Regions from separate parts of the Collinsella sp. TF12-2AT genome, predicted to be linked through region 1. Evidence: riboswitches for the same ligand, from Rfam matches in the RefSeq annotation. Region 1 holds a riboswitch; the other holds the start of a gene.
The links. Region 1 has a riboswitch for thiamine pyrophosphate ahead of thiC (phosphomethylpyrimidine synthase ThiC). Riboswitches for the same ligand answer to the same signal wherever they lie in the genome.
Positions count from the first base shown of each region.

Region 2: it holds a riboswitch for thiamine pyrophosphate, as region 1 does, so the genes downstream of both, thiM (hydroxyethylthiazole kinase) here and thiC (phosphomethylpyrimidine synthase ThiC) in region 1, are expected to answer to the same signal.

Region 1 covers NZ_QSQK01000010.1:47,512-50,919, forward strand. Annotated here, with positions in the region: gene thiD (bifunctional hydroxymethylpyrimidine kinase/phosphomethylpyrimidine kinase) at 1-620, opposite strand, end outside; gene thiC (phosphomethylpyrimidine synthase ThiC) at 799-2,133, opposite strand; TPP riboswitch at 2,125-2,241, opposite strand; gene DXD24_RS07550 (hypothetical protein) at 2,304-2,819, shown strand; gene DXD24_RS07555 (YaaA family protein) at 2,860-3,408, opposite strand, start outside.
Region 2 covers NZ_QSQK01000001.1:140,993-144,400, forward strand. Annotated here, with positions in the region: gene DXD24_RS00560 (LysR family transcriptional regulator) at 1-139, opposite strand, end outside; gene DXD24_RS00565 (HAD-IIB family hydrolase) at 150-1,058, opposite strand; TPP riboswitch at 1,222-1,332, shown strand; gene thiM (hydroxyethylthiazole kinase) at 1,384-2,223, shown strand; gene DXD24_RS00575 (thiamine-binding protein) at 2,227-2,568, shown strand; gene DXD24_RS00580 (thiamine phosphate synthase) at 2,565-3,260, shown strand.

The DNA.
Region 1 (3,408 bases):
AGCGGATCGCCCATATGGTTGCCTTCGTTATCGAGTGGCGCGGGTTCGGCCAATACATCGTTGGCCTCGTTGACAAGATGCCCACCCTTAACGAGGGATGCGCAACCAAAGCGGCGGGTGAGGAGCATGGCGGCATTTTGCTGCGTGCGCTCGGAATCGATCTCGTAATCGAGCAGCGCCATGGCCTCGGGAATATTGGGCGTGATAACGGTCGCCAGTGGGAACAGGCAACGAGTAAGCGCCTCGGTGGCATCCTCGGCAATGAGACGGGCGCCCGAGGTGGCGACCATGACGGGGTCGACAACGATGTTTTGCGCATCCCATGCGCTCAAGCGGTCGGCGATAACCTCGATAATCTCGGCAGAGGAAACCATGCCGATTTTGACTGCGTTGGGGCGGATATCGTCAAAAACGGCATCGATCTGCGCCGCGACAATATCCGGGGAGATGTTCTGCACGGCGGTGACGCCCAGTGTGTTTTGCGCTGTGATGGCGGTGATGGCCGTCTCGGCATACAGGCGGTGCGCTGTGATGGTCTTGATGTCGGCCTGAATGCCGGCGCCGCCGCTGGAATCGGATCCTGCGATGGACAGGACGGCGGGTACCTTACTGCGATCCATGTTCGCTCCCTTGTCCGGTCGGAATCAAATGGGTCTTTAAGCCTGCATTATAAAGATGCCCGGGCCGGCTGTATGCCGATCCCGGGCGGGTGATGCAATCTTTACGCAAATGTAAGCAAATGTTCACATGTCAACAATTGACGAGCACCTTGTTGCCGATTGTGGCTCCAGTGACGCGTTAATCCTCCATGCCAAGATCGATCGTCGTGCCCTCGAACACCTTGTTGACGGTACGGACGGCGCACATCTTGCCACACATGGTGCAGGTGCCCTCGGTGGCGGCGGGGGATTCCTCGTAGCGCTTCTTACCGGTGACCGGATCGAGAGCACACTTCCACATGGCATCCCAGTCGAGCTTGCGGCGTGCCTGGCCCATCTTGTCGTCCATGTCGCGGGCGTGCGGCACCTTCTTGGCGATATCGGCGGCGTGCGCGGCAATCTTGGTGGCCATGAGGCCATCGAGCACGTCCTGGGCGTTGGGCAGGCACAGGTGCTCAGCCGGCGTCACGTAGCACAGGAAGTCGGCACCGGAGCTGGCGGAGATGGCGCCGCCGATGGCAGCGGTGATGTGGTCGTAACCCACGCCGATATCGGTCACCAGCGGCCCGAGCACATAGAACGGGGCGTTGTGGCACAGACGCTTCTGCAGTTTCATGTTGGCGGCGATCTCGTCGAGCGCCATGTGGCCCGGGCCCTCGACCATGACCTGGACGCCGGCGGCCCAGGCGCGCTTGCACAGCTTGCCCAGCTCGATCATCTCGGCGGTCTCGGTGGCGTCGTTGGAGTCGTAGAGACAGCCCGGGCGGCAGGAGTCGCCGAGCGAGATCGTCACATCGTACTCGTGGCAGATCTCGAGCACCTCGTCGTAAAACTCGTAGAAGGGGTTCTCGTTGCCGGTGACCTCCATCCAGCCAAACAGCAGCGAGCCGCCGCGGCTGACGATGTTCATCAGGCGGCCGGTCTCCTTAAAGGTCTTGATGACCGATTTGTTGATGCCGCAGTGGATGGTCATAAAGTCCACGCCGTCCTCGGCGTGTGCGCGCACGACCTCGAGCAGGTCGTCCTTGGTAAGCTTGACCAGCGGCTTTTCCATGTAGCCGATGGCGTCGTACATGGGCACCGTGCCCACCATGAGCGGCGTCTCGTCGATGAGCTGCTGGCGGAACTGGCGCGTCTTGCCCGAGTTGGAGAGGTCCATGATGGCGTCGGCGCCAAAGTCCTCGGCGATCTTGACCTTCTTCCACTCCTCGGCGGCATCGGCCTTGTCGCCCGAGATGCCCAGGTTGACGTTGACCTTGGTGGCCAGGCCCTCGCCGACACCAAAGGCGCGCATGCCCTTTTTGATATGCACGATGTTGGCGGGAATGGCGATGCGGCCGTCGGCCACGCGCTCGCGGATGTACTCGGGGTCGCGATGCTCGCGCTCGGCGACCTCCTTCATCTGCGGTGTGATCTGCCCGGCGCGGGCGAAGTCGATTTGCGTGACGAGCTTGGGCTCGGTCTGTGTGCTCATTGGCACGGCTCCCTTCGTTGGCATTACCCATATCAGGTTTGCGGGTCAGGGCGGGCGCGCCCAATCTCAGCCTGTCGTCTTGTCCTGCAAGCTCCCCGTTATGTCATGGGCTCAAGTATAGCCTGAATGGGTACGATTGGGCCAACGAGCGTGCCTGTGGGGAGGCGAACATGGAAGACAAGCATCTATATCGAGAGACGCAATGGGATGTATCGGCCGAGGAAAGCCGTGCGCACCATGGCCTTGTCGCGATTGGCTTTGCGGTGCTTGCCGTGCTGGTGATTGCCTTTTGTATCTGGACGTATGGTGGTCGCGGCGGCGCTGCCTGGGAGTTTGAGGCCGACGATGCCCTGCCGATCATGACGGTGAAGGTCGCTGGTGGTAACACGGTGGCCGCGCCGGGCGACTATTGGTATCCGCGCGACGAGTTTGTGCAGCTGCAGCTGAGCGGTGGCTCCATTCCTGGTGAAGAGATCGAGCGCGTGACCTTCGATGCGTCGCTTAAGACGCTGTCGGTCGAGCTCAAAGATCAGGGGGACGTTCCCACGACCATGGACATTGCGCTGACGGAATGGCGCCTGGAGCCTCCGACGGGTGTTGCGGTGTCCGAGGTTGAGCATGTCAAGATTACCTATCAGGACGGCTCGACAAATGAAATTGCCAAAGCCGACGGCTTGGCGGAATAGACGCCGTGCCTAGGCGGCACATTCAAAAGTAGCGGTGATCCTACAAGGCCTGTTCGTTCAGGAAGACCAAAGTGTTTTTATTTGAAAGCTCGGGAAAGTGGCGATAACCAACGTCGAACGCGGTGAGCCCGCTTACATCCTCGAGCTTGTTTTCTGCCATCCAGCGCACCATGGAGCCGCGTGCCTTTTTGCTGGCGGTCGAGCGCTGGATGGGCTTGCCGTTGCGGATGCCTTCGCCAAAGAGGCATGTGACGACCGTGGCATCGGTGGTGAGGCGGGGCAGAACGGCTTTGGCGTATTCCGCGCTGGCGAGGTTGACGATCGTAGCGTTGGAGCCTGCCGGAGCGATGGCCCGTGCGAGCTTGTCGCCCCAAAACGCATAGAGGTCTCGGGCATCGTCGACGGCAAGCTTCGCGCCCATCTCCAGCCGATACGGTTCAACGGCATGAAAGGGGCGTACGCATCCGTAAAGGCCCGATAGGATCCACAGATGGTCTTGCAGCCATGCGAGCTGCGCGGAATCCATCACCTCGGGTGCCATGCTCTGGTATTGAATGCCGTGATAGGACATGACGGCAGGGGAGAGGTG
Region 2 (3,408 bases), on a different contig from region 1:
TGTGTACACCCATCTCGTTTTCGAGATCGCGAATTGACGCGGTAATCGAAGGCTGCGACACAAAGAGCCGGCGCGAGGCCTCGGTGATGCTGCCGCATTCGGCAACTTTGACGACATATCTGAGCTGCTGGAGCTTCATGGCTTTCTCCCTAGACGTTCGTGACGTCGAAACCCGTCGCGTCCATCTGACGCATAAACGACGGCATCTCCCCCGTCGCGGCGCAGGCGGCAATCTGATGCAGAGCCCCGGCAACCGCATCATCTGCCGCAGCGCCGATATGCCAGCGCGCGGCAGCCGTGACGGCCTCGTTGGCATTGGCGACTGCAACGGAATTGGGAACGGCATCGATCATGGGCAAATCGTTATCGGAATCGCCGAATACGGCCACATCGTCGGGCGTCAGGCCCAAAGCGCGCGCCAGCTCCAGCGCAGCACAGCCCTTGTCCCAGCCGGTCGGAAGAACGTCGAACAGGCGCACGCGGTTGTTGGGAAACACGAGCGAGAGCTCCGGCACCTCGACGGCAACACGCTCGCGCAGCTCGGCGAGCTCCTCGCGCGAACGGGCACTCCAGATATTCGCCTTGTATACCGGGGCATCGTCAACGACAGGGCGACAGGGAGCCTCTTCGCCCTTGAGCCACGCGTTGCCGCCTGACTCCATGGCGCGACGCACACGCTCGGGATCGCTTGTCACGCAATAGGCGTCGTTGTCCCAAAAGTCATCACCCAGACGGTAGACCTTCAAATAGGTATCGTCGGTCTCTTGCTCCAGGTAGTCGGCCAGGCGCATAAGGGCATCGTTATCAGTTGCGCGCGAGGCAACCGCCTCGCCATCGACAAACATCACCTGGCCGTTGCAAAACGCACCGGTCGAGAAGCACTCGGAGCGATTGCGGAACATCCAGCCCATCGCGGACGGCTGGCGACCCGAAACCGGGCCAAAATGCAGGCCCGCCGCCTGCATGGCATGAATGCCCTCGATGGCGCAGTCGCTGGCGCCATCGTGTCCAGCAGGAATCAGCGTATCGTCCATATCGGTCAGCACAAGTTTGATCATAAGGTCCCCTCGGTCATTCTTTATCCCGTCTATTGTAACGACCTGCCAATAAGGGACAGGTTTATCTTGGCAGGTTTTATCTGGGAAAATGCAGCGCCCCTGTTGCCACCTGCCAAAATAAACCTGTCCCATATTGGCAGGTGCGCTAGTATAGGGAACAACAGATTCGATGCGGGAGTGCCGGCGGTGCAAACCACAAGGCTGAGAGGGCATAGGGCCCAATCCTTTGAACCTGTCAGTTAATGCTGGCGTAGGGAGCATGCCGCCTTTACAGGGGCGCTGTCTATGCACAGCGCCCCTTTTCTATGCCAAGGAGGCATGTGCAGTGATTGATTCGGAACAGCTTAAGCAACATATGGTCAAGGCCGTAGAGGAGATTCGAGCCACCAATCCGATGGCCGGCTCCATCACCAACACGGTGACGATCGACTTTGTCGCCAACGCGCAGCTCGCCGTGGGCGGTTCGGCCGCCATGGTCTATCTGCCCGACGAGGGCGAGGCGCTCGTTGCCGGCGGCGCCGCCATCTATCTCAACATGGGCACGCTCTTCCCCATCTACGAGCAGACGATTCCCCGCGCGGCCAAGGCGGCACACGACGCCGGCAAGCCCTGGGTGCTCGATCCGGTGGGTCTGGGCATCGGTAGCCTGCGCACCCAGCTGGTAAACGAGCTCAAGCAGTACAAGCCCGCCATCGTACGCGGCAACGCCTCCGAGATCATCGCACTCTCCGGCCTGTGGGGTCTTGAGGGCGAGTCGGCCGATCTGAGCCGCGTACGTGGTGTCGATACCACCGACACGGTCGACGCCGCCCGCGATGCCGCCGTGGCGCTCGCTCGCCACACCGGCGGCGCCGTTGTGGTCTCGGGCGAAGTCGACCTGATTACCGACGGCACGACCGTGGCCAAATCCCACGGCGGCAGCCCGCTCATGTCAAAGATTACCGGCTGCGGTTGCTCGCAGGGCGGCGTGCTGGCCGTGTACGCCTGCGCTGCCGATCCGTTTACGGCAGCAGTCTGCGGTACCGCCGTCTACAACGTCGCCGGCACGCGTGCCGCCGCCGTCGCCGATGCCCCGGCAAGCTTTAAGGCCGCCTTTATCGACGAGCTCTACCGCGCAACCGCCCAAGACATCGCCGATAACCAACTCGAGCTCGAGGAGGCATAAGCCATGTCCGAGCCCGCAACCAATGCCGGCATGAACACGCTCGTCGCCGTGGCCATCGCCCCGTGCGGCACCGGCGATGAACTGTCCGCCGAGGTCGCCGAAGTCGTGCGCGTCATTCGCGAGAGCGGCCTTCCCAACCGCACCACCTCGATGTTCACCGAGATCGAGGGCGACTGGGACGAGGTCATGCAGGTCGTGCGCGACGCGACCTTTGTGTTAGCGAGCAAGGGCATCCGAACCGAAGTCGTGCTCAAAGCCGATATTCGACCTGGATTTACCGACACCATGACCGGCAAACTCGAGCGCATGGAAGCGCAGATCAAAAAGCAGGAGGAAGCACGATGAGCATCCGCGACAACCTTGATATCTCGGCCTATCTGGTACTCGGCCCCGAAAATACCCTCGGACGCCCCGTGGGCGATGTGGTGGCCCAGGCACTCGACGCCGGCTTTACCTGCATCCAGGTGCGCTCCAAGGTGGCAAGCGCCCGCGAGATCATTGCGCTGACCGGCGACGCCGCGCAGGCAATCGCACAGGCCGGCAAGACCGGTCAGGTCGCCTTGCTGATCGATGACCGCCTTGACTGCGTACTCGCCGCACGCGAGCAGGGCATTGCGGTCGACGGCGTGCACGTGGGCCAGAGCGATATTCCCGTCGAGGTCTGTCGCAAGCTGCTGGGCCCCGACGCCATCGTGGGCCTTTCGGCCCGTTGCGAGGAAATGCTCGAGTACGTCAAGACCGCCGACATGAGTCTGGTCGACTACCTGGGCATCGGCCCGCTCCACGAGACCGAGACCAAGCGCGACTGCGGACGCGCAGCCGATGGCTCCATCATCACCAAGAGCTTTGAGGACCTGGCCGCACTCCACGCGGCAAGCCCCGTGCCCATCGTGGTGGGCGGCGGCGTTAAGACGGCCGACTTGCCGCAGCTCAAGGCAACCGGCGTCGACGGCTTCTTTGTGGTGAGCGCCGTCTGCAGCGCCGACGATCCCTACGCCGCGGCCAAGGAGCTTGTCGACACCTGGCAGCAGGCATAGGCATAGGCCGAGCAGCTGCTCCGCGGCCTCATATCTTCAGCAACGGAAAGCGCATCCCAGTTTGGACCTCCATTCTGGGATGCGCTTTCCGTATAGAGGGCCAGTGGGAAACTGCATCCCATTCCAGACGCGGGACGCCGTTTCCAAA